One region of the Mesobacillus sp. S13 genome, then DNA from elsewhere that is predicted to be linked to it. Evidence: riboswitches for the same ligand, from Rfam matches in the RefSeq annotation. Region 1 holds a riboswitch; the other holds the start of a gene.
What was found. A riboswitch is a leader RNA that binds a small molecule or an ion and turns the genes downstream of it on or off. The one in region 1 is predicted to bind preQ1.
Positions count from the first base shown of each region.

Region 2: another riboswitch for preQ1. It lies ahead of queC (7-cyano-7-deazaguanine synthase QueC); the one in region 1 lies ahead of LGO15_RS04890 (QueT transporter family protein).

Region 1 covers NZ_CP084622.1:957,455-972,463, reverse strand. The annotation lists gene LGO15_RS04915 (protein kinase family protein) at 134-748, opposite strand; gene LGO15_RS04910 (sporulation protein) at 814-1,206, opposite strand; gene LGO15_RS04905 (FbpB family small basic protein) at 1,224-1,352, opposite strand; gene LGO15_RS04900 (DUF5667 domain-containing protein) at 1,776-2,984, opposite strand; cyclic di-GMP riboswitch class I at 3,080-3,163, opposite strand; gene LGO15_RS04895 (pirin family protein) at 3,229-4,074, opposite strand; PreQ1 riboswitch class I at 4,257-4,301, shown strand; gene LGO15_RS04890 (QueT transporter family protein) at 4,308-4,793, shown strand; gene LGO15_RS04885 (glycoside hydrolase family 18 protein) at 5,737-7,155, shown strand; gene LGO15_RS04880 (2-phosphosulfolactate phosphatase) at 7,244-8,002, opposite strand; gene LGO15_RS04875 (efflux RND transporter permease subunit) at 8,321-11,380, shown strand; gene LGO15_RS04870 (MBL fold metallo-hydrolase) at 11,425-12,501, opposite strand; gene LGO15_RS04865 (oxidoreductase) at 12,565-13,224, opposite strand; gene LGO15_RS04860 (FMN-binding glutamate synthase family protein) at 13,330-14,946, opposite strand; gene LGO15_RS04855 (NAD(P)H-binding protein) at 14,962-15,009, opposite strand, start outside.
Region 2 covers NZ_CP084622.1:2,647,706-2,662,714, reverse strand. The annotation lists gene LGO15_RS13590 (alpha/beta hydrolase) at 1-580, shown strand, start outside; gene LGO15_RS13585 (HD-GYP domain-containing protein) at 656-2,164, opposite strand; gene LGO15_RS13580 (aspartate/glutamate racemase family protein) at 2,313-3,005, shown strand; gene LGO15_RS13575 (cyclic-phosphate processing receiver domain-containing protein) at 3,111-3,476, opposite strand; gene LGO15_RS13570 (FAD-dependent oxidoreductase) at 3,817-5,157, opposite strand; gene LGO15_RS13565 (MazG nucleotide pyrophosphohydrolase domain-containing protein) at 5,244-5,612, shown strand; gene LGO15_RS13560 (methyltransferase) at 5,699-6,304, shown strand; gene LGO15_RS13555 (aldo/keto reductase) at 6,361-7,278, opposite strand; gene LGO15_RS13550 (PaaI family thioesterase) at 7,456-7,938, shown strand; gene LGO15_RS13545 (SH3 domain-containing protein) at 8,147-8,656, opposite strand; gene LGO15_RS13540 (nucleotidyltransferase domain-containing protein) at 8,795-9,508, shown strand; gene LGO15_RS13535 (hypothetical protein) at 9,627-10,088, opposite strand; gene LGO15_RS13530 (hypothetical protein) at 10,117-10,533, opposite strand; gene LGO15_RS13525 (hypothetical protein) at 10,741-11,118, shown strand; PreQ1 riboswitch class I at 11,192-11,234, shown strand; gene queC (7-cyano-7-deazaguanine synthase QueC) at 11,289-11,945, shown strand; gene queD (6-carboxytetrahydropterin synthase QueD) at 11,945-12,421, shown strand; gene queE (7-carboxy-7-deazaguanine synthase QueE) at 12,414-13,142, shown strand; gene LGO15_RS13505 (VUT family protein) at 13,162-13,701, shown strand; gene LGO15_RS13500 (hypothetical protein) at 13,720-14,739, opposite strand; gene LGO15_RS13495 (ABC transporter permease family protein) at 14,736-15,009, opposite strand, start outside.

The sequences.
Region 1 (15,009 bases):
TTTTCAGTCAGTGGAGTAAGACCGCTTTCTTTTTTGCGGGATTTCAATAAAGGACATCTTCTTAGCATGTGTAGTTTTCACTAGTTTGTAGGGGGGAGTCTCCTATCTAAAAAACGGACTGCAGCCTATAAGATTAACTAATAGTAGGCAGCAGTCCTTTTTTATAGAAAAATGCGATTAAATTTATCGCTGGTTCTGGCATTTTTTTCGGAAAACGTTCATTTCTGTAATATTTATAGAATGCGCTTTTTAGGTCATCCCATTGGGAGCATTGCTTCATTTGCCGGAATCGGGCTACATCTATAAGCTTGACTTCATCATCTGGTGTGATGATGATGTTCCGCAGATGAATATCGGAAGGATTCAGGCCTTTTTCTCTTGCTAGCTTAAGGGCATGATCGACTTCCTCGATATGGCCGGCTGCAATCGGCATGCCATTTGCCAAACACTGATAGAGTGTCATGCCCCGGACATAATCCATGACTAAGTAATTGCGTCCTGATTCGTGGAGAGAAGGGAAAAATGGAATTCCGGCAAGCTCCTTATAAATCCCGGCTTCTTCTGCGGCCACTTTCTCAAATTGAGGGAAAAAGACCTTTAGAACAAGATTAGTACCATTAATCCTGAATGCGAACGCACTCCTGCCCTCACCGACCAGTCTTAGTGATGAATCTTTATGAACCAAAGCTGCCTTTGATCCTCGGATTGAATATACAACACTGTTTGCAAGATGTTCATATTGATTCATTCTTTTGCTCCTTTCAATCTATTCCTGATTGGCTCCAATGAGGGCTTCATCACCCAACTTGCAAATCATCTTTTTACAACCTTAATCAGATCCTCATCCCAGCTTTCTATCCCCTGCTTGAAAACCAGTTTTGTTTTAAAATGATAGGAGATATCCTTATTTGAAGGAGGAACATCTTCCGGAAGCAGGAAGCTGAACGGCACAACATCATCCCCATCCGGCTGGATCCTTAACTGCACATCGATTGTCACAGTATCCAGTACGCTTTCTTCCTCTGTTTTTACATTCACCATAACAAGGGCACACTCAATTAGTTGCAGATCCTGATCCACAGTTCCGCCCTTGATCAAGAACTTTCCATTCACTGCCTCACCAGGAATTAATACATCCTTCTTCAAAATCAGGTCAATCTGGGCCGAACCTACTCCTAGCAAAGACATATACTTCCGTAATAACATCCTGTTCCTCCATCTATTTACTTTTTTGGATTGATGTACTTTTCATCAAGCTTCTTTTCAATTTGCTCAATCTGTTTATGATCTGCTAACAATTCTTCACTGTTCTTCTTAACCAGTTCACTAAAGCTAAGCTGTAATTTCTTCATACACCTGCACTCCAATACTTAAATTTATGTTTTTCTATGGTAAAATGCCTCTTTATATCTATAAATAGCTCAGATTTGTTCCTTCATTTTTCGCATGCAAGTTCATGGTAACCAGGGCTGCTTTTTTCATATTATTGAAGGCGTCCCACTCCGCCGTTTTTCCAAACAAAAAACCTTCACCTGGTCTGGTGAAGGTTAAAAATAAATAAAGACCTTCACCAAATTTGGTAAAGGTCTTGCTAACAACGGTCGTTGCCAGCAAAGCCGGGAGGGATTCTCCGTAATGACGACTCTGCTGTGAAAGCTACTCCCCTTTAGGAGAACTATACGAGTTTATACGATAATCATACAATACAGTGTCCATTCAGTCAATTCATTGAAATCAAACTGGCAGTTAGTTCTGCAGCATTGACTTGCTCAATGTTACTTGCCGTTATCTTTCCCTTTTCCTTTGCTTCCTTTTTCATCACTTTCATCGTCTTGCTCATCGTCTTCTTCGCTGTCTTCATCTTCTTGTTTTTCTTTGTTTTTCTTGGTTTCTTCACGCTTTTGTTCTTCAGCTTTTTTTGCAGCTTCTTTTTGCTGCTCTTCAGCTTTTTTTGCAGCTTCCTTTCGTTGTTCTGCTGCTTTTTCAGCTGCCTCTTTTTGCTTGGCTTCAGCTTTCTTCTCTGTTTCAAGCTGTTTTTCTTCAGCTTTTTTTGCTGCTAAAGCTTTCTTCTCTTCAGCTTTCTTTCCAGAGCTTTTTTCACTTTGTGCTGAAGCGGAGCCAACCTGCTGGACCGTGGTTTGTTCAGAGGCTGTTTCTTCGCTTTCATTTTCAGTTACAGTTTCAGCTGCTTGTTGTTCAGCTTCTTCTGTACTGCTCTCTTCTTCTAATCCCTCTGTGTTTTCCTCAGTTTCTGTATCTTCCTCTTGTTCTTCTTCAGATTCTTGTTTTTTTCCTGATGCGAGACCTTTCATTTTGGAAGGATGGACGCCAAGCTGCTTGGCTGCCTGGCCGAATCCGATCTTTTCTTTTGTATATAAAGCAGTGATTTCCTCAACTGTTTTGCCAGCTGCTTCTGCCAGCCAGAAGATTTGAGCAATTTGGCCGTAACCCAACTCCTGTTCGCGCAGCTGTAAAACCATTTCCTGATCCAGATCTTTAACTACATTAGCAACGATCTTTGCTTGTTCCGTTGCTTCTTCAACCTCTTCCTTCAGTTCATCTTCAAGCTCCTCAGTAAGTTCATCCTCAACCTCAGAAACATTTTCCAGATCTTCAGTCAGTTCGTCCTCACCTTCAGAATCAGTCTGTTCTTCAACAATTACTTCTGTAACCTTCTCTTCCGCTTCCTCAAGAGCCTCTAAATATTCTTGAAAAGCCTGTTGGACGAATTCTGTTTTTTCTTGCTCTGACATTGCGCCAGCTTCAGCCAGTCTTTCATTCGCAAACTCGAGAAGGAGTTGGGCTTCTTTTTCATCATCAAAGGTAACTAGAAGCTTCAATTCCTCAAATAATTGATCAAACGTAAATAAAAACTCGTCTGGAGTCGTTCCCGGGTCTACCGTTTCTTCGAGCACATCTGCAGATGCTGCAGTACCAAAAGCAAGCACTCCGGTTAAAATTGTTGATGCTAAAAGCTTTTTCATTCCAATACCCCCACTGTTTTATATATATTGGAATTAAAATCGACATAAAAAAGTGCTGTCCGAAGAGCAGCACACATACATTAGCTATGTGGATCTTCGGCATCTGGCTGGCATGGTCGTTGACTTTAGCCCCTGTAGCTTTGCGTCCCCCGGTTTCCCTGGGTTTGCCATTATCGGATTTTAATTCTACTTTTATCTTACTTATTCGACAGGAAAAAATAAATAGAAATTTTTAAAGTTTCGGTTATTCAGCTGCCTCTCCGAATTTTCCTTCCTGATAATCACGATAAGCCTGGCGGATCTCATCCATCGAATTCATAACGAACGGCCCGTAGGCAACCACTTCCTCTTTGATCGGCTTTCCTGAATAAACCAACACCTTTGATCGCTGGTTTGCTTTCAGGCTTAGTTCGCTTGTTCCCTCGCCTCCGTCATTGAAAGTCAATGTTGCCGCAGCCGACTTTTTAAGGTTTGTACGGCTTGAACCGGCCTCAATATCACCTGAAAGAACATACAAGAATGCATTATGTGACTCAGGCAATGAGTATGTGAATTCGGTATCCTCAGCCAGCTGAATTTCTGATAAGGTATAAGGCAACAAGGGTTCGAGAGGCCCTTTTACTCCAGCCGTTTCTCCTGAGTACACCTTTAAGATACCGCCTTCGAACTGGACAACCGGTGCCTGTTGGGAATACACATTTTGATAGGAAGTGGTAGTGCCCTTCAGCTCCTTCGGCAGATTCAGCCAGAGCTGCAGTGTATGTGCTATATCATTATCCACTGCCTCTTCAGCATGCCGTGCGCCGCTGCCGGCGTTCATATACTGGATGTCACCGGATTCCAGGATACTGTGACCTCCATGGTTGTCAATGTGCTCCAGCCTGCCATCAATGATATACGTAATCGTCTGGAAGCCTCGGTGCGGGTGATCGGAGAAAGTTCCGCGCTTAAACCAGTCCTCTGCCATTAAAATGAAAGGATCCAGTTCCCTCCAGTCTTGTGGGTTCAGCACAAGTCCTGCCTGGACATGCGGCATCCCTCTTTCTTCATATTGAACAGTCCAATGCTTCTTGATATCTCTTATAAACATTTTCAAAACCCCTTTTTCGTACAGCTTACTTTTCTATCCTCAAATTATAACAATGCTACTTTATATTTTAAAATAAAGATACTTAAAATTGAGAGATCTTGTGGTTGCCCGCCAACTATTATTCTAAGAAAATTATATTGTGAGAAGGTCTTTTATCCTATATAATATAAAATTGGCTTTTAAATAACGTGGTTCGTAACCATCCCACGTAAAAAAACTAGGAGAGATGAAAAATGAATACTAGAACGATTGTGAGGAACGGGATTCTTGCAGCTCTATATATTGCCGTTTCTGCCGTCATCCAGCCATTTGGCTTTACTAATGTACAATTCCGCGTGTCGGAAATGTTCAACCACTTGATCGTTTTCAATAAGAAATACTTTTTTGGAATCGTATTGGGTGTGTTTTTAACCAATTTGCTCTTTTCACCAATGGTCGCCTATGACCTCGTCTTTGGAGTTGGCCAGTCTGTGGTCTCCTTGCTGATCGCGATTTTCACAGCCAAATATATTAAGAGCATCATCGGTCGCATGGTTGTGAACACATTGGTCTTCACATTCACGATGTTCCTGATTGCAATTGAGCTGAATCTGGCATTCCAATTGCCATTCTGGTTCACATGGCTGACAACAGCCGCAGGTGAATTAACGGTTATGGCTGTAGGTATACCTGTAATGCTTGCGATTCACAAACGCATAAACCTTGAAAAATTAGTTTAAGATAAATCAAACGCATGGACGAAGAGAGTCCATGCGTTTTGTTTTGCCTCAAAGTTGGAGTCTTTCTTTAGATATCGACTTAAGCTTCAACCGTTTTTGGTATGAACTCGCACCCACTTCGTACATTTCAAGCGGCTTCCGCTGCTATTTTGTCCGAACTCGCACCTACTTCGGACATTCTAACCGGCTTCTCCTCTGATTTTGTCCGAACTTGCACCTGCTTCGTACATTTCAAGCGGCTTCCGCTGCTATTTTGTCCGAACCTGCACCCACTTCGGACATTCTAAACGACTTCCGCTTTAATTTTGTCCGAACTCACACCTGCTTCGGACATTTTAATCGGCTTCTCCTCTGATTTTGTCCGAACTCGCACCTACTTCGGACATTTCAAGCGGCTTCCGCTGCTATTTTGTCCGAACTCGCACCTACTTCGGACATTTCAAGCGGCTCCCGCTGCTATTTTGTCCGAACTTGCATCTACTTCAGACATTTCAAGCGGCTTCCGCTGCTATTTTGTCCGAACTCGCACCCACTTCGGGTATTTCAAGCGGCTTCCGCTGCTATTTTGTCCGAACTTGCATCTACTTCAGACATTCTAACCGATTTCCGCTTTAATTTTGTCCGAACTCGCACCTACTTCGGACATTCTAACCGGCTTCTCCTCTGAATTTGTCCGAACTTGCACCTGCTTCGGACATTTCAAGCGGCTTCCGCTGCTATTTTGTCCGAACTCGCACCAACTTCAGACATTCTAATCGGCTTCCGCTGCTATTTTGTCCGAACCCACACCTGCTTCAGACATTTCAATCCGCCTCTTCTTCAATTTAGTCTGAACCTGGCTAACACTGACTCTTATAATGAGATTAATAAACGTCCTCCTTCAACATATAATGGCTTTTTATCTCATAGCATATTGTAGGACTTTTTCGTGAGGGGGTTCATTATGATCATTCATGTTGTACAAAGAGGGGAAGCTCTGTGGCAGATTTCAAACAGATATCAGGTGAGTGTAACGCAAATCAGTGAAATAAATGGCCTGGAAAACCCTAATCAATTGGCTGTGGGCCAGGCTTTGCTCATTCCATCTTATGACGCATTCCATTCCGTTCAATACGGTGAGGCATTATGGTCGATTGCCCAGCGTTACGGAACAACTGTAGACGCCATCATTCGGGCGAATTCCATTGCCAACCCTGCTCTCATCTACCCCGGGACCGTACTCCGCATACCCGCTTCCCGCCACACCGTCCAACGCGGTGAAACTCTTTGGAACATTTCCCAGCGTTATGGTATAACCGTACAGGCGATCATCAAGGCCAATCAAATCCAAAATCCAAACCTTCTATATCCAGGGACGATCCTAATCATCCCAAAACCGAAACCAACGATTGAATCGAATGCCTTCACTTACCATTCCGATGAAATGGCCATTGAACTGGTCGGGGAAGTTGCCGACCTGTTGACCTATATCGCCCCGTTTGCCTATGTCATCCAGCCTGACGGGTCGCTGGTCCTTTACATGAAGGACGATACTGAGGCTATCCAGACAGGACTCGCAAAAGGGGCACTGCCAATGATGTCGATAACCAATTTCACAGCCACTGAAGCCGGAGAAAATATTGCCCATGAAGTACTGGCTAGTGAAGCACATCGTGCCTCTCTCCTTAATAATATCCTTTCTGTCATGCGTGAAAAAGGGTACCGCGGCTTGAATATTGATTTTGAAAATGTACTTCCTGCTGATCGGGAGCTTTATAATACTTTTCTGCAAGAAGCCGTTGATACGCTTCATAAAGAAGGTTATTTCGTTTCAACTTCTCTTGCCCCGAAAGTCAGGGCCGACCAAAAAGGGCTATTATACGAAGCACATGATTATCCCGCACATGGCAGGATAGCAGATTTCGTCGTTTTGATGACCTACGAATGGGGATACCGCTTTGGTTCACCACAGGCTGTTTCACCATTGAACGAAATCCGCCGAGTGCTTGATTATGCAGTTACAGCGATTCCAAGGAATAAAATTCTGATGGGCTTCCAGCTGTATGCCAGGGACTGGATCATTCCCCATATACAGGGCCAGGAAGCTGAAACATACAGTCCACAGGAAGCTGTCAGCCGCGCCATCAAGTACGGAGCTGCGATTCAATACGATACAGTGGCCGCATCGCCTTATTTCCGCTACACCGATGAACAGGGCCAGCAACACGAAGTATGGTTCGAAGACGCCCGAAGTGCCCAGGCAAAGTTTGATTTGATCAAGCAATACAATCTGCGTGGTGTCAGCTACTGGGTGCTCGGGTACCCATTCCCGCAAAATTGGGCGCTGCTGGAGGATAACTTCAATATTAAGAAGTTAAAATAAAAGATATCAATCTCTCTGTTCAAATGGCCTTCTAGTGAAGCTGACTCTAGAAGGCTATTAGTATTTTTCCATCTTTACTAGCACCAGGTCAGATATCTTCATTTCCTTCTATAAATCTTCCATCCTTCATCATTGGCACAGTGCCGGTCACATTCAGCTGGCAGCAATACTTCACATCATCCTCATATCCCCGTTCGCGCAATTCACGTCCGCTGCCCGAATCCCAGACCAGTTCTTTCAACCGATTGACCGAAACCATAAAAGCTCCGGCGCATACCTCTGCTTCCGGGGATTTGCTGCCGTCAAGACCTGAAAGGATTGCGCCAGCACCTAAGTAATCCTCAACTGACGGCCTCAGTCCATCTTCATCTTCACGAGCATCATTCCATAGTTCCCCGCATGGAACGACCGTGATGTCTGCTCCTGTTTCCTTCTGCAGTTTATCCGCAATCACCGCAACCGCAGAAGCATTGAGCAATGACCCTATCAATAGCGCTGGCACTTTGGAGGCAATCCATGAACAATAGGCGCCATTGAGTGAAGTTAATACATAACTCTGGTTGCCATGCTCCTCATTAAATGTCACCGGCGATAAGGTCGGATTTCCCGTCCTTGCTGCTTCTGCCCTGCCAAGTATATATTGGGCCCCAATGCTGCTCGCATATTTTTTGCCATCGAGATTTGGAGGGTAAGGAAAAATCACTGCCCCTGCATTCAATGCAGCGACAACGGTTGATGAAAAGCTTAGTACATCGACAATGATGACAATATCTCCTCGTTCCGCTGCTTCCCTCGCCCCTCTTCTTCCCCATTCCATTTTCACTTTAAAAGGAGCCTGGTTGAACATGAAATTCACCTCACATTTTTTTCTACGAAATTATATTCTCGTTTTATGTGCCTATTCCTTCTCGGTCTTGAGCCCTATATGAAAATCTGTCTCTGGCTCATTATGAAATCCCAAAACGAGGGATAAAATGGAAATATCTTAAAGGACATGGAAAATTTCTTCATTTATCCAGAGGATACAGGTATTTATATGGAAAAATACTAATAAATACGCAAAAATAGTTATTTTTTCCTATGAATATGTGTATAATCTGTTTTTGGGTGAATAAATTAGAAATTTTTTACAATCCTATTTTACGATAATAATGGGGAGGATTTTATGAGTTTATTAAAATTTATTGTTCAAAGAAAAATATTGGTCAGTTTGATGGTCGTATTAGTTTTATTGATTGGCAGCTTTTCAGTTTTGAAGCTGGATAAGGAACTTTTTCCATCCATCAAGATGGATGGTGCCTATGTAGAAATCTATGCCGGGGAGATGCCGGCAATTGAAGTGGAAAGAACCATCACTACTCCGCTTGAAAAAAAGATCCTCGGCATTGAAGGTATAGAAGAAGTCCTTTCGACCAGCAACATCGGAAAAAGTTCCATGCAGCTTACGATTGAACGTGGCCGTGGAGAGGAAGTATTCAAGGAAGTCGAGTCAGTGGTGAATTCCACGACATCCGACATGAGCGGTGTCAAAGACGTGATGACCGGCCAATTCGGCACCAGCCAGGCTTACGACTTTTTCATGGATGTTTCTGGATCTGACATGGAGAAAATGACAGCCTTCGCTAAGAATACACTTGAACCGAGGCTGGAGGCTCTTCCAGAAGTGCATGATGTTTTGCTTTCAGGCAGCCTGGAAAAAGAAGTGACTGTTGAACTGAAGCGTGACGAACTATTAAAAAATGGGCTGGATGCAGCACAGGTGATTGGCGCAATCCAGCAGGCAAACAATGAAGCAACACTGGGTCAGCTGAACAACGAAACAAACTCCCCTTCCCTTAGATGGAATACACAGCTAAAATCGGTTGAGAATGTTAAAAACATGCAAATCCCGGCAGCGAATGGTTTTATCAAATTATCCAAGGTTGCTGACGTAAAACTACAGCCACTGGAAAGCTCCTCATTCGTCTGGAAAAATGGCTCGAAGGATTTCATTTTTGTCCAGGTAGGCAGAGTAGCCGATGCCACTCAAATCGAGATGGCTGAAGCGGTGCGTGAGGAAATCAAACAAATCCGAAAAGAAGGCTTGATCAGCGGCGTTGAATTGAATGAAATGGTCGCCCAGGCTGATTATGTCAAGGAATCCATTGATGGTGTAACCAATAACATCCTCATTGGTGCCGCTATTGCCGTTGCGATCCTGATGCTGTTTTTGAGAAATATCCGTGCTACATTGATCGTCGGACTTTCGATTCCAACATCGGTGCTGCTCACTTTCGCTTCAATGTGGGCTTTTGGATATAGCTTCAATATGCTTACCCTTATTGGCCTTGGACTCGGAATCGGGATGATGGTCGATTCATCCATCGTTATTCTTGAATCCATCTACCGTAAAAAAGAATTAGGTTTAAAGAGTCTTGAGGCAGTCATTACTGGAACCAAGGAAGTAGCTACAGCTGTATTGGCATCGATGCTGACGACAATTGTCGTGTTCGCTCCAATCGGCCTGCTTGGCGGTGAGATGGGCTCTTTCATGATCATCCTTTCCGTAGTCGTCGCGATCACACTCATTAGCTCTGTAATCGTTTCATTCACACTGATTCCTTCTCTATCCGAGAAGTTCTTGAAGCTGAAAAAGAAAGAAAAGACGAATAAAGAAGGCCGTCTTATGCGCGGATACAGCAAGATGATTTCATGGACCATCAAGAAAAAGCGCCACAGCTTTGCTGTCATCGGCCTGTTCTTCCTGATACTCGTTGGATCGCTTATGCTGGTAACAAAGATTCCAATGACCATCATGCCAGACGTGATGAACCGTTATGCTGAGCTCATGGTCACCGTCGAACCGGGTCTAAGCCTGGATGAAAAACAGGAAATCGTAAGTGAAATGAACAAAGCATTAGATGAAATTCAAGATGTTGAATCAAACTATGTAATGGATAACGGCAATATGCTGTACACGATCATCAACATGACAAAAGGCGATGAAATCACAAGAGAACAAAAAGACGTAAATGAAGAAATCCTTAAGTCATTACGAGCTCTTGAAGGGAAAGTACCTTTGAAAAGCGCGGCAGCAGCCATGTCTGCAGGCGGCGGTTCCCCTGTCCAAGTCAATATTTCAGGTGAAAGCTTTGATGAACTCAACACAATCGCTGATGGATTTATAGAAGAGCTTAAGTCTATCGAAGGAATTGTCGCGGTCGAAAACTCGATTGAAAGGACTTCTGTAGAACAGGTAGTCCAGCTGAAAGAAAATGAAATTGAAGAAGCGGGATTATCACAGCCGCAGATCAAGCAATTCATCGAGCAGGCCTTTTTACAGATGCCTGTGGGTGAACTGAAAATTAATGAAGAAAACGTTCCGTTAAAAGTGAAGTGGGATGAAGAGATGAACACCAAATCCGCTTTGCTTGACCTGAAAGTTCCAACTCCTTCAGGTGAGAAGCAGCTATCTGAGTTCATTTCCTTGAAGAGCGTTGAAAACCCGAACGAAATCTCGCACAAGGATGGAGAACGATATATTTCCATCTCGGCAGATATTGAAGGAAAAGACCTGGGCACCATCAACCGTGAAGTCCAGAAACTGATGGACAGCTATGACGTACCAGAAGGCTATAGCATCGCACCTGCAGGGGATCTTGAGCAGCAGCAGGAAATGGTTCAGGATATGGTTCTGATTCTGGCGATTTCCATCTTCCTTGTCTACCTGGTCATGGCCGTCCAGTTCAACCATCTGGGGCACCCGTTGATCGTCATGTCCGTCATTCCGATGACCATCGTCGGTGTCATTCTTGGATTATTCCTGACGCAGCAGGAACTAAGCATCATGTCCGGAATGGGCATCATCATGCTGATCGGGATCGTCTTGAATAACGCGATTTTGTTGATCGACCGCACGAATCAGCTGCGCAACGAAGGCTACACTGTCCAGGAAGCACTCGTTGAAGCAGGGAAAAACCGCATCCGCCCAATCTTGATGACAACACTGACAACAGTGGGCGGCATGCTTCCACTTGCATTGGCTACAGGAGGATCAGGCAACTACCAGGCACCAATGGCTACTGCCATTATCGCCGGTCTGAGCTTCGCAACCCTTATCACCCTGCTGCTGACCCCAGCCGTTTACCGCATCTTCACAAGAAGTGCTGAGAAAAGAAGCTGGTTCCGCAGGAAAGCCAAGAAAAGAAAGGATACGATCACTCCAGTTCCTGAGGCATTGAGCTAAATATAAAAGAGGCAAAACGAATCATACATCGTTTTGCCTCTTTTTTAGTTCTGCTCTGTCATTTCAATCCTATGCCACCAGGCTGATGCTGGATAATCATCAAGTCCAACCACGAACGTTTCCCCAATCCTCGGTGTTGCAATCTGGACTCCTGCTTCTTCCGCTGACCGGACCGCCCTCTCTACGGGATCATGCCATGCATGAAGAGACAGGGTGAAAGCTCCCCAGTGTACAGGTATCATCAGCCTTCCTCGTACGTCCTGATGTGCCTGAACTGTTTCTTCAGGCATCATATGAAGCGCTGCCCAGCGAGCGTCGTACTGGCCGCACTCCATCAATGTCAAATCAAACGGGCCATATTTTTCTCCAATCTCTTTAAAATGCGGACCGTAACCGCCATCGCCACTGTAAAAGATTTTTATATCCTGTCCCTTGATGACCCAGGAGCACCAAAGAGTGGCATTCCTATCAGTAAGGCTTCGGCCAGAAAAATGGCGGGCAGGAGCACAGACTAGCTCAAGCCCTTCAAAGGGTAATTCATCCCACCAGTCATGCTCCTGGATTATTTCAGGAGCAATTCCCCAACGCTGCAAATGTGCCCCTACTCCGAGTGGAGCGATAAAGTTCTTTACCTTGTTTTTCAGTTTCATGATTGAACCATAATCAAGATGGTCGTAATGATCGTGTGAAAGCACAACGGCATCTATGACCGGAAGTTCCTCTATCTTAAATGGCAGTTCCCTGCTGTACCGCTGGTTTCTTACCGGGAACGGAGTCGGTGCTTTTCCGAACATCGGATCGAATAAAATCGTCTTGCCTTCTATTTCAAGCAGGAAGGCTGAATGCCCAAACCAGGTTATTTTTGCAGCTGGCCCTTTTTCTGTACCAGGTGCATATGAAGTCATCTGAAGCGGGACTTTCGGCCTTCTCTCTGGATTGCCTTTTAAAAAATCCTTCATCATTGAAATCATCGAACTAAAACTTGTATTCCATGAAGTTTCAACCTGATTGACGAACCTGCCGTTTCGATATTGCAGAGACTTTGCATATAAAGATTTTCTTTTATCTGTATGCTTTCCGCCAAAAGCCGGATAGTAATTCAGGACTGCATATACTGCCATTAAAAATAACACCAAGAATATGAATAGATTTAACATTATATATACCTCACAAGAGTTGTTTGATCATTGGCCAATATCATGGATTTCTTCAGAAGGGTATACAGTCAGTCCTTGTGCATCCTTTTGGGCTACTTGATACATGGCGGATGCTACCGTCCTGCCTTCGATGGCTTTGTATTTCCTGAACGGGCCAGCAAACAGGAATGGGACTTTTGTAAAAATGGCAGCAGCACTTCTTTCGCCCAGCCTGAATTCATCCCGCTCCCCCAATAACAAAGATGGACGGAAGATTGCCGTTGTCTCAAATGGAATTTTTTTGGTTTCTTCTTCAAGCCTCCCTTTCATTTTCGAATAGAAGATCGGTGATTCAGGATTGGCATTCATCGAACTGACGAGTAAAAATTTCTTTGCTCCGTGTGAACTGGCCAATCTGGCAATCGCCACTGGATAATCGACATCTATTTTCCACATTGCTTCCTTTGTCTTCGCCTTCTTGATTGTTGTACCCATGGCGCAGAAGACATCATCAACGGCAAAAAGCTCGTTATATTGATCCAATTGATCAAAATCAACAACTCTTTCTTCGAGTTTAGGGTGATTAATCTCAACCGACCTTCTCACTATCGCTACTACTTTATCGTATTCATTACCATTCAATAGAAACTGCAATAGTTCTTTCCCAATCAAACCGGTCGCACCGGCAATTAAAGCTGTTTTACCCACCAAGCAAGTAACCCCCTAATTCATACCGTGATACTTTCAAATTTTGCTGATAAGAATATTTTAACCGTAAAACAGCCAGCCCACAATTGGACTGGCTGCTTGATCCTAATCTATCTTTCTTTCTTTTTGTGATTGAGCCCTTCTTGCTGCGATGATCAAATCTTCTACGGGAGATACTCGGCCAAGCTCGTCTTTATGGACAATATGCTTCCTTTCAAATTGTGTTGGGCTGTCCAGGCCTGCGGCCGCCGCCAGATTATAAAGGCCTTCCCGCAAGGAGATAATATAATTGGCGACCCGGTACATTTTCTCATCCACAACCAGGCCATCCTGGAGCTTTTGGTCTGTGGTCGCCACACCCGCAGGGCAAGTATTCGTATGGCATACTTGGGCCATGATACAGCCAACACTGATCATCATGCCGCGGGCTATATTCACAAGGTCCGCTCCCATTGCCAGGGCGATGGCGATTTTATCAGGAGTGATCAGTTTTCCTGATGCAATCAGCTTCACTCTGTCTCTGATTCCATATTGGCGAAGCATTTCATCCACAACAGGAAGCGCTGAGTTGATAGGAAGGCCAACCGTGTCTGCCAGCTCTTGGTAGGTTGCCCCAGTGCCGCCTTCTCCGCCATCCACTGTGATGAAATCCGGGCCTTTCCCACTTTCCTTCATGTAGGAAATCATATTTTCAAGCGCGTCCATATCTCCGACGACAATCTTGATTCCCACTGGCTTTCCGCCCACCGAACGCAATTCCTCAATCCAATCAAACATGGAAGGGACATCGCTGAACTCATAAAATCTGTTCGGACTGTTAATTGTCTTTCCGACTTCGACAAGGCGGATCTTAGCGATTTCCTCAGTGACCTTTTCTCCTTCAACATGGCCGCCGCGTGTCTTCGCTCCCTGCGCCAGCTTGATTTCAAATGCTTTTACCTGAGGCATTTCACTTTTCTTCTTGAACTCTTCCCATGAAAATTCACCGTTCGGTTTCCGGACGCCAAAGAGGTCCGGTCCGATTTGCATGATGATATCTGGGTTTCCGGCAAGGTGATGGTCAGATAACCCGCCTTCTCCTGAATTCATCCATGTTCCGCCTGCAAGCCCAAGGCCCTTCGACAATGCCTGGATCGCTTTTTCCCCAAGCGCTCCATAGCTCATTGCCGACTGCCCCACCTGCCCCTTCACCCTGAAAGGATAGCGGCAATTTTTCTCCCCGAGCACTACGGCGTCATCATCCTGCAAATAATAAGGATCAGCCAATTTTTCCTCGTTATGTTCTTTCCTTGTAAAAAGGCCCTCGCCATCAATCTTATAAACTCTTGTTTTAATTTTGTCTGCATTATCGACCTTCATTTCATCAGTCAATTTAGGAAAAAGTGTATTCCTGATGTAAAAGCCCTCTGCCTCAAAATCCTTTAATGATCCAAAACCTATTAATCTTTCCTTATACTTGCCTGCCTTAACGACATCCTGGTATTCCTTGCGCGAAAAAGGCTTACCCTCATTATCACCATTGAATAAATATTGTCTTAGCTCTGGACCAATATGTTCAGTGAAATAGCGAACCTTTCCAAGCACGGGGAAATTCCTTAAAATTGAATGTTGCTGCTGGTGATCATCTTTAAAATATAAATAGATAAATAGAAAGACCGGCACCAGGATAAGCAATGCTATGAAAATAAACAAGCCGATCACTAGATAATCCGTCAAACCCATTAAAATCCTCCTTTCCTATAATGAAGATAAAGCTTTTGTGATGACTGTATCTCCTTCTGCCAC
Region 2 (15,009 bases), 1.7 Mb from region 1:
AGATTCATCGAAACCAACATTATTGCTGCTGCATGGTACAGGGGGAAATGAAAACGATCTCCTTCCATTGGCGAATATGATTGACCAGGAAGCGACTGTATTGAGTGTGCGAGGGAACATCCTTGAAAATGGAATGCCTCGTTTTTTCAGGAGGCTTGCTGAGGGTGTCTTTGATGAAGAGGACTTGGTCTTCCGTACTCAAGAACTACATGAGTTCTTAGATGATGCCTCGGAAAAATATGAACTTGACCGTAGCAACATTGTTGCAGTTGGTTATTCGAATGGCGCCAATATCGCCGCTAGCTTACTTTTCCACTACAAGAATGCCCTCAAAGGAGCAATCCTCCACCATCCAATGGTTCCTAGAAGAGGGATTGACCTGCCGGAACTTTCCGGTACAGAAGTGTTCTTAGCTGCCGGGAAGAACGACCCGATTTGTCCTGCAGCCGAGTCAGAGGAATTGAAGTCACTATTGCTTAAAGCTAATGCTCATATAGAAATGCATTGGGAGAACAGCGGGCATCAATTGACCCTAAATGAGGTGGAAGCTGCACGCGAATGGTATGTACGCAGGTTTTAAGAGTTCATAAATAAAGAAGAGCAATGTGAAAACATTGCTCTTTGGCGTTATTTCACTAAGGCTTCTGCTGTTCTTTTAGGAGGTCACCTTTTTTGCTTTCATTGGTTCTTTCATCAATTCTACAAAGATGCTTGCAAACTCTGGATCCCATTGAGAACCCTTACCTTGTTCAATTATTGTTAGTGCTTTATCAAACAACATTCCATTCCGATAAGGTCTGTTGGAAGTCATGGCATCAAACGCATCTGCCACTGCAATGATTCTCCCAAATAGAGGTATGGCAGTTCCTGATATTCCCAATGGATACCCACGGCCGTCATAACGTTCGTGATGATACATTATGCCTTCAATAACTACGTCCATGTCTGTAACCCCTTGTACTTGCTGAACTATATTCGCACCAACTAAGGGATGTTTTTTAATCTCGGCAAATTCCTCATCTGTGAGTTTTCCGTCTTTTTGCAAGATTTTATCCGTGATGCCAATCTTGCCAATATCGTGCAAGATCGCTGATTTTTTTAACAATGAAAGTTCATGTACCGATAATCCATACTTTTCTCCGATTTGGAATGAATAAGCTGCTACTCTTCCGGAATGTCCCGCAGTATAAGGATCACGAGCATCTAATGCTGCCGACAAACTCTCGAGCAAACTCTCGAACATCATTTGGTTTTGTTGTTCCCGAATATTGATGGCATCAACCATGTGATTGAAGCCACTAACTAAGCCTGCGAATTCATCGGAGTATAATTCGTCGGTTTTTGCCGTTAGGTTCCCTTCCTGAACATTTTTCATGGAGTTTTGCAGTTGGACTATAGGTTGGTTTACATCCAAAAATAGTAATTTTGAACCATAATAAGCGAAAGCAAGACCTATAAGGATTATGAAGCCAGCCCAGCTCCAATAATTTTGAATCGATTCTCGCACTATATCGAGCTTTACTTGAGTCGCAAGACCGAATAATAAAATTGGAAAAACGGTTATATAAAGAAAACTTAATTGGAATTTTCGCTTAATCGAGATTATTCTTTTACCTTCCAGAGATAGAGACTCGCTGAAATGTTGATCTGCTATATTGGATAGCTCTTTGAGCAATGGCTGTATTGCCTTTATTGTTAGGAAAAATTCAATTATACCATGCATCCCGGCTACCAGGATTGCTCCAATCATTGCAAAAAGCACAAAAGAATAGGGAATACTCAACAATTCCAAATGGATAAAGTATGTTGCTAGAATCACTGCGGGAGCTGATAAGCCGATTAAATGCGGGCCCATTATCCTTTTAAAAGTCAGAGTGGGAAAACTGTGCAGCCTGGCAAAGGCATGATGCAAAGAGTTCAAATTTAAGCAACCTTCTTCATAAACTTTCAAGATGGGCTTAATATCCTTTGAAAAAGCAAAGTACTCAATAATGATCATGGAAAAGAAAGAAATTGTTAAAATAGCAGCCAGGACAAAAAATTCAAATGCAGAAAGAGATAGTGTGAAGAAAATAAAAATTCCTCCTACTCCTAAAACTGCTAAGCTTGAGCCAAAGATGTAATTATGTAAAAGTTGTTTCCTAAAATTCATAAATGATTCCAAACAATTTCTCCTTAATAAATGAAGTGTTTTGTTAATTATTAACTATTCCTATATGTCTGTAAAGAAAAAACCGCATTTTTGAAGGCTTATTCATTACGTTTATGGAACTTGTAGTAATATATAGTATGAAATCAAAGGAGAGATCATTATGAAGACGATTGGAATGATTGGTGGTATGAGCTGGGAGTCATCTGCTGAATATTACCGGATAGTCAATGAGGGAGTAAAACGGCAGCTTGGAGGATTGCATTCTGCAAAAATCATTTTATTTAGTGTTGATTTTAATGATATAGAAAGATGCCAATCAGAAGGCAGATGGCATGAAGCAGGGCAGATTTTAGGTGAAGCGGCTATTTCACTGGAAAAAGCAGGAGCTGATTTCATCGTGATTTGCACCAATACAATGCATAAGGTGATTGACCAAATTTGCCAGAAGACAAGCCTGCCAATTGTTCACATAGCAGATGAGACTGCAGCACAAATCAAAAAGATGGGAATTAAAAAAGTCGGTTTGCTTGGAACTAAGTATACGATGGAACAGGATTTCTTCAAATCAAGAATCCAAACAGAAAATATCGAGGTTATAATTCCAGACGAAAAAGATCGGAACTTAATCAATAAAACGATTTTCGATGAATTGTGCCTTGGATCTATCCAGCCCTCCTCAAGAGAAAACTTTAAAAGTATTATTGAAGGCCTTGCTGCTGAAGGGGCAGAAGGCATCATTCTGGGATGTACAGAAATCGGACTGTTGATTAAGCAAGAAGATGCAGTTATTCCTCTATTTGATACAACCGTAATACATGCTAATGGAGTAGTGGAAAAGGCACTCAATACCTAGGGAAAAATGGGCCAGAGGTTCTGGTCCATTTTTCATCTTGATACCAGATAACAGAAATGGGTACTAAACCTTTTCAGCAAGGGAATGTGGGAACTTAAAAGCTGACTATTTTTTATATATAGACAGCATCCGTGAAGTAAAGGAGTGCAGGGGCAGGGGACGCAAAAGAATATTTATAGACTGAGGCATAAGGTAGTCATTCTGGGCTTGCTTGAAACATTTATACATAGCTTTCCCGCCTACCGAGTTTGCAGAATGAATCGTGATTCGATTGGCATACAGCTGTTTCTCGACCATTATTTTTACAAGCATCAATCCATTTCTGGTATGGCTTGCAAGGTCATGATCTAAAGACAGGTGGTCGATTTCATAGTTTTTCAAGAGAATGAGACATTCATCTATTGTTTCTGCTAAAACATAGCCTTCGGGAGCCTTGCGGTAGTCATCTAGGAAAACACTGATTTCTTTCATTTCTCGATCTCCTTCCCATAAGGGGGTGACTAAGAAAAGTCGAATAGCCCTAGATATTTATCATTCCCTCAAGCCTAACACACTTTTTAACATAAAAATACCAATACTTATTGGGAAATCCTTCTAAAGATGGCAGTAGGCCACTTTATTGATGTCATTTTATTTAATCCAATACCCTTCACAGTGTTCATTGTTTAAAATGTGAAACAAGTACATGTTTGAAAAACGGAGTATTTAAAAAGGCATGCAAATTTTGAGTGATCTCAATAGTATCGACCCACTTATTTCAGAGAGAAGTGGGGGATCCCCGAATCTTACATTCGGGGGGCCATTATGTTAACTAAGAATTCTTAAATACTTTAGCAAGAATATCGGGTCTCGCAAGGTATATTGGATGCTTTTTTAGATGCAGAACCTGGATGAACTGAGTGTAAACATCCTCATTATGAGTGCTTGCCGCCACGACTTTCTTTACGAACCATTGTAACATCGAAAGACCTATTGGCTTTCTTCCTTTGGTCGTTCGGAACCGAAAGTCTTCTGTTAAGGCAATTAGCCAGGGGATTTGAAGGATATTTCCGACCTTTTTATGGTAGCTTTTTGTTAACTGTTTCTTGGTTGTCTCCTTCATTAATAGCTCCTTCAATGCCTTAGCTTCCATTGCAGCAAGGCTCATTCCCTGTGCGAAAACAGGATCGATCCGACAAATAGCATCACCCATCACGAGCAAGCCAGAAGGAAAATCTTTAAGTTTCTCTATATGGTAACGGCGAAGGGCAGGGAACCGATAGACCTCAACTTTCTGCGAGTATGGTAATTCATTTTTTATCACCTCATATAAATCAGGGTGTTCAAGTGTTTTTGCATATCGCATAAAACTGTCTGCATCATTAGGGACATCCTTGGTACCATAGCCAATCAGGGTTACCAACATACGATTCCCTTCAATAGGGGAAATCGTCCCGCCGCGATTAGTCTCTGGAGGATTAGGATAAGCGAGAAGACTGTGCCAATCCGTTGATCCAGAAGAGAATCCTTTATAGACCATACTGCCATAAAATAAATCCACCTTAACTTCTGTTTTGGAAGGAGTTTGGTATCCTGACTCCCTTAGCCATTGGTTATGGAGTGCCGCAGCCCCAGAAGCATCGATTATTAAATCTGCTGGGAGTTCGATTATTAATCCTTCTTCATCCTCGAATACCACTCTATCAATTTCATTCCTATTAATTAGTAGACTCTTAACTTTGCAGCCGAATCGAAAATGAATATTTGACATCTTTTCCAGCCTCATCAGAATTTGTCTTTCAAGTAATGGACGACTTTGCTGACTAATGAACACATTTGAAGCAAATCGAATCTTCTCACTTCCGTGGTGTGACCAAACGAGATCTCCAGCAAAATCAGATTTTTTCGCTCCTTTTTCGGACAATTCCTCAATGATTCCAGGGAAAAACTCCTCAAGGATCTCTTCACCACTTTTCAATAAGACATGGCCATGGACACTCTGCGGAACGCCTTTCCTGTTCATGCCCAGTTCAGCGCTTTTATCTTTTTCTATTACTAATACTTCATTGAAAAACTCAGACAGGACCCTTGCAGCAAGCATGCCTGCAATGCTGCCTCCTGCTACTACTGCTCTATTTCTTTTCATTTTTTCCGAGTTCATCTTTTGCGCCATTTCCCCTCATGTTGATATATTAAGTTAAAATGATAGTAAGAATGCCATAACGACAACAGGATAATTTTACCGGAAGAGGTGTCGAATTGAAAGAGTTACAAGCATATACAAAGGAATATCAAAAAGAAATGGGCTGGGAAATCAATAAAGAAAACTATGCTAAAAGCAGAGAGTCATTATTGAATAACTATTTACTTCTGACTACTGAGGTAGCAGAAGTTGCGGAGGAGTTGAGGAATGCTTTTAATTTCACACAAATGAAGGTGAAGGAGGGAATGGGGGAAGAAGAGGCGTTCGTCGCTGCGAAAGAGAGCATCAAAAATGATATTGGTAAGGAGCTGGCTGATTGCCTCGCGTATCTATTGAAATTTTATAACTACTTTGATATAGATTTGGAAGACAGCTTTTATGAAAAAATGAAGGAAGTTAGAGAGCGGAAAAACAAAGATCTTTAATGAAAGCTATTTATGGCGGCAGGCTGTTTTAAAGAAAATGTGAGTATAACTTTTTCGCGGATGCTTTAAGAATGGAGCTCAAGCTTATGAATGAACATCAATGGGACAAATTGCTGAATGTAAAAACAACAGGTGACCAAAAAGGATTCATGACTTCATTGCATTACCATCGGTATGAACCCACACCATATAGTGCGTTAGAAAAATTTTTCAATGATTATAAACTTGCACATGATGATCATGTAGTCGACTTTGGGTGTGGGAAAGGACGTATGAACTTTTACCTGAATGATCTCTTCAATTGCCATGTTGCCGGAATTGAAATGAATAAAGCGTTCTATATGGAAGCCCTAGAAAACAAACAGAATTACTTAAAGAACCATCGTTACAGGGCGGATAAAATTCATTTTTATTGCGTTTTGGCGGAGGAATATGAAATTTCACCAGAAGAAAACAAGTTTTATTTCTTTAATCCTTTTACCGTTCAAATTTTGATGAAAGTGTTAAACAATATCCTAATCTCTTTTGAGGAAGATCAAAGGGATATCGATGTGATTCTATATTATCCATCAGAAGACTATATCTTTTATTTAGAGACGCAAACACCATTTGAATTGATCAATGAAGTGAAGTTACCTGAAAATAACCCGAATGAAAGATTCTTAGTCTATAGATTGAAATCGTATAAGTAGAGCTATTAATTCATCTGAATAAAGATGCCCCAGCAATATGCCGGGGCAAAATTCAATTATTTAACACTCTGAGGATGTTGATCATCAGCCAGCATTGCTGCTTTCGCATTGAGGTCCACCTGTTCTGGTGACTTGCAGCCTGGAATGACAGCAGTTACTGCAGGGTGTTTCAAGACCCAGGATAATGCCCACGTGGCCATAGGCACACCTTCAGGAACCTCGTTTTGTTGGATTTCTTCTACCTGCTTGAGCAGGATGGCTGTTTCTTCGCTGTCATGTTTTGAGCGGACATCATCAGCGTTGAAGGTCGCACCTGGTTTGTATTTTCCGCTTAAATATCCACTAGCCAGCGGAACCCTGGCAAGTACCCCAAGATTTTGATTTTGGCTAGAAGGGAAGATCTGTTCTTCCGGCTTCCTGTCAAGGCGGTTGTATACGACCTGGATGGCACCTGCGTGTACGTCAGAAGCGCGATCCGTTTGGTAGCTTTCTTCATTCGATCGAAGTGATATTCCGAGGCTGCGGATTTTTCCTTTCTCCAATTGTTTATCAAGCATTGTCCATAATTCGTCGTTGTTGAATTCTTCGTCTGTACATGAGTGAGCCTGATACAAATCTATGTAGTCTGTTTTTAGAGCTTTTAGCGAAGCATCAAGCTGTTTCAGTACTTCATTTGCACTCCAGTGTCGGGTCCTTTCAAAATTACCATGGAAATGATGACCGAATTTTGTTGCCACAATCCAGTTCTCCCGCTTTCCACGGCTCAGGTAATCTCCAATAAGACTTTCGGATAAGTGATCTCCATAGCATTCAGCTGTATCGAGGAAGTTGATCCCTTTCTCATTTGCTTTGTCCAGGATGGCATCAACTTCATATTGTCCAAAATCCTTTCCCCACTCACCGCCATACTGCCAAGTCCCAATTCCGACTACAGATATATCAAGGTTGGTTTTCCCTAAGCGTCTGTATTTCATTTCATCACTCCTAAAATAATTTACATCAATCTTATCATTTGGCTGTTTTGAAGAAAAATATGTTGCACATATACAATGATCATATACATCATCCAAGGAAAATGGCTGATTTTAGAGGAATTCAAGCTTGAATCAAGAAATTAATATAGATCAACCAATTGACAAGGGGGGAACCCGATGGAAGAAAAAGTATTGAAAGCCATCCAGGATGAATACCCAGAGGATTTTGCGTGGTGTTACGGATGCGGGAGGATGAATGAGCACGGACACCATTTCCGGACCGGTTGGGACGGGGTGAAAACCGTATCCATCTACAATCCTAAAAAAGAACATATGGCAATGCCAGGGTTTGTATATGGGGGAGTGATTGGCTCGTTTGTAGATTGCCATGGCACTGGGTCAGCAGCTTTATACCTTCATCGCAAAAATGGATTTGAACCTGGTGACGGGGCAGAACCACCTAGATTCGTAACAGCATCCTTGCATGTCGATTTCATGAAGCCGACACCTCAAGGAACTGCATTAAAGGCAATAGGAACCGTACATGAAATCCATCCAAAAAAATATCGAGTCGAAACAGAAGTGTATGCTGGGCAAACATTGTGCGCTAAAGGAGAAGTCATCGCAGTTGTGATGCCAGATACTTTTACATCTAAATAGGACAAAAAAAGAGGCTTACTCAAAAAGTCAAATATATATTCGGCTTTTTGAGTAGCCTTTTTATTATGGATAATCATGTCAACCACAAAATGGATGCTGCATTTTATTGTTCCAGCGCTTTTTTGTGACTCCATATGGCCGATGGATACCGCATTTTTCAGCTCACGCGCGAAAATGTGTCTCCATAAGGTCAATGGCTGTGTATTTTCTATTGAATAGGTTCAAGCATAGTTGTCGGGAGATATCCTTCCTGTCCGGAATCTTTCATTTTCACTTTTGTTCGTCTAATTTCTCTTTCCAGGATTTCTACTTCACTGCCTTGTTTGACCTCCTCCACTTTATGATCCTGGACGATCGTGTCTACTCCGTCTACATCATTTATCTCAATTAATTGATAGAGCTCGTCGTATGCTTCCGGTGTTAGTGCGAGGTAGGCATCTTTTTGTACAATTGCCATATCTCCGGCTTGAAGAGTATTGTCTTTAACTTCTTCTTCGCTTTCTTTATACGTATCTTTCATGTTCTGGATGATTCCCGGAGCCTCTTCCTTCACTTTATCGACTACTTCTTTTGATTTCTCTTCTGTCGCCTCAGCGGCATTCTTTGTTTCTTCTTCTATTTCTTTCACTCCCTGTTCTGCTTCATTGCTGTTGCAGCCAGAGATGAGCATGATTGCCAAACTGGCAGGGATAATTAATTTATTCAATGGTAGCGACATAAGTATATCCTCCTGGAACCGTATTTTTTATATTTTAGGATACCACTTTGGCTTTCATATAAAACATTCGTAATTTTGTCGACAATTCATGTGGTTTAGTCAATAATGACTTTATGTATAGGAAACGAGGGATTGCCTATGAACAAGAAAACTAGATTTTCCCCCTTTGTAACAGCGGAAATGTTCGTTAAAGAACGTTTTCCTGACTGTGACGCTGCGTTGTTAGCGGGAAGTGTAACAAGGGGAGAAGACACTGTTACCTCTGATTTGGATATCGTGATATTCGATCAGAAGGTCCCATCAGCATACAGAGAGTCATTAATTGCCTATGGCTGGCCAATCGAGGTGTTTGTCCATAGTTTAAACTCCTACAAGCTTTTCTTTGAGAGTGATATTAAAAGGGCGAGACCAAGCTTACCGAGAATGGTTGCTGAAGGAATGGTTATTAGGGAAAGTGATTTTCTGCCACGGATCATCGAAGAAGCAAAGAGGATCATTGAAATAGGACCGGAGGAGTGGACCGACAAAGAGATTGAGTTTAAAAGATATTTCATAACTGATACGCTTGATGATTTCATTGGATCTGATAACAGGGCAGAGGCAATCTTCATTGCAGGTACTCTCGCTGAACAGCTTCATGAATTTGTGTTAAGGACTAACAAGCGATGGGTCGGCAAATCAAAATGGGTGGTGAGGGAATTAAATCGTTATGACCCTGTATTCACTGAACAATTTGTAGAAGCTTTTTCCAATTATTACGGTACTGGTAATAAAAATAAGGTCACAGAATTGGCCGAACTGATTTTAGAACCCTTCGGGGGAAGGCTATTTGACGGCTTTTCTATAAAGTAAAGTAAGTAAAAGCAGCCTGTATATTCTAGGCTGCTTTATCTGTTCCTGCCGAATTTCACTTTTTTGTGTGCCATCTAAGTTTATTAAATGGTAACAGTTATACTTACTTAAACCTCATTCATGCCTTGAATGAAAATAAAAGCAATAAAGCTGCTATTCCCTGTATACAGAGGCTGAAAAGGATAAAGAAGATGAACATTTCCTGCTCGGAAGCAATATTCTCAGGTAGACCGCAAATGGCCGGCTTTTTCATTACCGCGCCAAGCATGGTTCCCATGATTGCACTTGTGCCGCCGTTATATATTCCTGCAATCAAGGATTGTTCATTTAACAATGAGCCAAATAAATAACCTATCGTGATACCAAGCAATATGTTAAGCACTCCGACAATTTCAAATTGCGCTGGAAAAAGTAATGTGAGGTTCAGCGAAGCCACTAGTCCCACTATGCTGCTAGTAAAATAGGAGGCTGTATATCCGAACCTGTCACTAAAAAGCAGTCTCGACTTTCGAAGCCTTAAATATAGCCATGCTCCTGCGAAGAAATTAATGAATGTAACGGATATCAAGAATATGTTCATACGATAAACGCACCCCAATTTTACTAACTTAAGTTTTGTAAGCTGAGGAGGCTGCTAAGCAAAAACAGCTGATGATGAAAACCTCAATCATGATTAAAAACATAACTCCTTCTAACGCCGCAGCTCCTACCATAGGAGCCATGATCCCCATCATCAAGCCAGTGATAAATCCAGTCAATAAGGTTTGATAGTCAAAGAGATTCCCAAATAAAATCCCAGAAAGACAACCGATTATCACTGAAAATAACGTCGCTTCCAAAAAGTAAAAAGGATATAGATTAATAAAAACAATCCCGGTCCCAAGAGCCAAACCGCCACTGGTGACCATGGTTATGTTCATTCCTAAATGATAGCCAATTCGCTTTCTTCGATTGTAAAGAAATATATATAGTACATATGCGGACAAGAAATTAATTGGGTAAAAAATCACAATCCATTCTGGCATGACACATCACCTCTACTGTTCAATGTATTCATAATGAAAGATGAGGTGTTTGAATATTTAACCAATTATAAAGACATTTATGATATTTGCCTAGATGCCCTGTTAGGGAACTTGACCATATAAACAATCTTATATTATGGTGTATGTATATTTACTTTGGCTATTTCCAGGTTTGGAATGAATCAAAGGCTGGATGGGATGGTTGTCATGGATGAATTATTGAAGAAATTGCGATACAAACAGGGTCCTGCCATTTTACTGAATGCTCCGGAAGGATATCAGTCATTAATTGAAGAGGCAGACAATGAGAACGACAAAATGGAATTTCTGCTCATGTTCGCTAACAACAGTGAGGAAGTAAAGACTTGGTTTCCAACAGCACTTTCGGTTCTGAAGGAAGATGGTATCTTCTGGATCGCCTTTCCGAAGAAGAGCTCAAAAGTGAAAACGGATATTAATCGCGATACATTATTCAAGCTTGTCCAAGAACTTTCAGACTATAGAGCAGTTAGCAATGTATCCTTGGATGAAAAGTGGTCAGCACTCCGCTTCAGGCATCAGGACCTTGTCAAATCGAAAAAGTAATGGAATAAAAATATCTTTTAATCTATAAAATGTATGGTAAAATGAAAAAGTCAAAATTACATATTCCGTTCTTGCGGAAGAGGTTCTAGCTACCCTCTCAAAAAAACTAAGGGAAAACAGTACTGCTGTCTTAGTGGTACTGTTTTTTCTGTTGTAAAGGAGTATTTTTAATGAAGAATGAAAAAGCTGTTGTCGTTTTCAGCGGCGGACAGGACAGTACAACCTGCTTGTTTTGGGCCATGAAGGAATTCGGTGAAGTAGAGGCAGTCACTTTCGATTACAATCAGAGGCATAGGACAGAAATTCAATGTGCAAAAGAAATCGCAAGGGAGCTAGGAATCAAGCATCATGTTCTGGATATGAGTTTGCTTAACCAGCTTGCGCCCAACGCACTTACCCGGAAGGATATCGAAGTGAAGGATGGGGAAGATGGGAATCTGCCTTCAACCTTTGTGCCAGGAAGGAATTTATTATTTTTATCATTTGCAGGCGTGCTAGCCAGTCAAGTGAACGCTAAGCACATCGTAACAGGTGTGTGCGAAACCGACTTCAGCGGCTATCCTGATTGCAGGGATCAATTCATTAAATCGATGAATGTGACTCTTAATCTATCAATGGACCAGAACTTTGTCATTCATACACCGTTGATGTGGCTGAACAAAGCTCAAACCTGGAAATTGGCTGATGACCTTGACGCTTTTGAATATATCCGGACAAGAACATTGACTTGCTATAACGGAATCATTGCAGATGGCTGCGGGATTTGTCCTGCCTGTCAATTACGAAAAAAAGGGCTGGATGAGTTCCTGGAAGGAGTTGTTTCTTGATGTATGATTTCAGGATCGTCGACCAGCTGCAGAAAATAGATAAAGATATTAAGAGAGAGCAACTAAAATATCATTCCAAGCGTGTTCTCGTCAGTAAGGAATTCACCTTTGACGCTGCGCATCACCTTCACGAATATGATGGGAAATGCAAAAACCTCCACGGTCATACATATAAAGTCATTTTCGGCCTGAGTGGTTTTATCGATGCCCGGGGATTAATGATTGATTTTGGAGACATAAAGGATATTTGGAAATCAGATATAGAAATATATCTTGATCACAGATACTTGAATGAAACATTGCCGCCGATGAATACAACTGCTGAAAACATGGTTGCCTGGATTTATGAAAAAATGGCTGAAGCACTGGCAATTAGACAGCATTTATACGACGGTGCAAGGGTTGAGTTTGTGAAACTCTACGAAACTCCTACAAGCTATGCTGAAGCAAGACGGGAGTGGATGGAGATTGAGTAAGATTCCCGTTATGGAAATTTTCGGACCGACGATTCAGGGAGAGGGAATGGTCATCGGACAAAAGACAATGTTTGTACGAACGGCAGGCTGTGACTATTCCTGTGCCTGGTGTGATTCAACCTTTACATGGGATGGTTCTGGAAAAGACTTGGTACGGCAAATGGATGCTGCTGAAATCTGGAGTGAAATGAGAGCTTTGGGTGGAGATGGCTTTTCATATGTCACCATCTCAGGTGGAAATCCTGCTCTCCTAAAAAATCTATCTGGACTAGTTGAGTTACTAAAGGAAAACGAGATCAGCGTATGCCTGGAGACACAAGGGAGCAAATGGCAGGACTGGTTCTTGGAAATTGATGCACTGACGCTGTCTCCAAAACCGCCTAGTTCTGGAATGAAAACAGATTTTGAAGTTTTGGACCAAATCGTAGATGGACTGAAAGAGAAGGGGTCTTTAAGTAACGCCAGCCTTAAAATAGTCGTTTTTGATGACGTTGACTATGAATATGCCAAATCAGTTCATCAGAGCTATCCCGAATTACCGTTCTTTTTACAGGTAGGAAATGACGACATTGAAACAGAAGACCAGATGAACCTCATGTCATCGTTGGTAGATAAATATGAATGGCTGATTAATAAGGTTATGTGTGACGTGGAAATGAACAATGTTAGAGTCCTTCCGCAGCTTCATGTCTATGTTTGGGGAAATAAAAGAGGGGTTTAGACTAACAGGAGGTTAGATGATGAGAATCTTTTTATACTTAATTTCAATTGTTACTGCCAATGTGATTACAGCTGCTCTTGCGCCACTTCATTTTGGAATGTTCATTGTACCGATGGGGACATTGCTGATCGGGGCCACATTCATTTTCCGTGACCTTGTGCAGAATAAGTACGGCCGTGCGAAAACTTATATGTTCATCGGTTTGGCGCTCGTTCTTTCAGCTATTGTTTCGTATATACTTGGAGATACACTTACGATCGTCTTTGCCTCTGCATTGAGCTTTGCTGTTGCTGAGACAACTGATACGGAGATTTACACAAGGCTTAAGCTTCCAATGAGCTGGAGAGTATTCTACAGCGGATTGGTCGGCGGACTGCTGGATTCAGTAATATTTGTCGTAATCGGATTAAGTCCGCTTGGAGCAAACTTCCTTCCATGGGAAGCTGTTCCCGCAGCAATATTAGGCCAGGTTATCGTTAAAACCATCATTCAGGGGATTGGTGCTATGCTGCTTAACCCTATAAATAATATATTCAATCATAAAGCAATGTCGAATTAGGATAAAAAGGTGCTCGATCTATTGATCGAGCGCCTTTTGTTTGATTGGGATGAATTTGGCTGGTGTAATATTACCCGCGTCTCCTTCGAGAGCCCGCTGTTTTATTTTAGGAACAGATATGCTGAATTGTGATGTTTGGCTTTCCATATTATTGATTATTTCATTTTTAATCACAATAACAAGGATGAAAATAATCAGCAGCAAGCCCAGGGAACTGAATGCTACCCATGGAGCTGTCTTCAGTGTCCAGAAATTTTGTCCTGTAAGGCCCGCAAGTTCATTGGTTATGCTTTTGGGGTAAAATGTATTATATATCTTTTCCTCATGACGTCCACCGAGAAAGAGCTGGAATAGAGCTAATCCCATCAAAATCTGCAATGTCTGCAAAACCTGTTGGACAAACAATAAGACCAAATGTGGTTTCAAATGAGGCAGAATTTGTACCTTTAAAATATGAAGTTTACTTGCACCTAACAATGCTGAACTTGTCACATAAGATTTCGTGCTGATTTCCTTAACTAAATCTGATGTGAAGAAAAATACCGCCGGAAAACCGAGAAGGAATAATACAATCAACTGGTATTCAATTTTGACGATAACTGGTATTTCGTTAAAAGTAAATATGACAGCATCCATCAACATCACAGCGAGCAGCAGTAATGGAATATATTGAAACGGCAGGAAAAATGCCTTAATAAAAGGTTTACTGGCAGGTGCCCATGTTTCGGTCATTATTCCCATTGCTGCACCAACGGCAACCCTTGCAATAGAAACAATGAATACGGCCGCGATGGTATATTTTAACCCATCCAGAATCAGCAGCAAATTATCCCGCCCATCACGGTCAGTACCAAGGAGATATTCTTTACTAGGAGGATAAGGCGGATTTTCCAGGACGTTTCCGTTTTTATCATAAAGTTGGTCAAGCATCGAACGATAATCATCCGGACCGATATAATCATACAAAATACTTGCGATCAATAAGACCAGCAAGATCCCAAGGCTGATCTTCGTTCTTCGATATGTTGGCAATTTCATAGCTGGAATTCTCCTCTTCTCCTGGTCACAGTCTCTCTGACTACTAGTTTTATTAGAACCTCGAACATGATTATTGGAAGAATCAAAATGCCAATTCCATAGATTAGCGGCAATACATGTTCACCCCTGAAAACCTGGAATAGAATCTGGTTTGTAAGAGTTGTTTCGTAGTGGTACATATGCTCAACCAAAATCAGGTTGGAGAGCAGCATATAGAGAATGACCTGGAATTTGAGAGATAAAATAGGCAGGATATTCCGCAGGATGTAA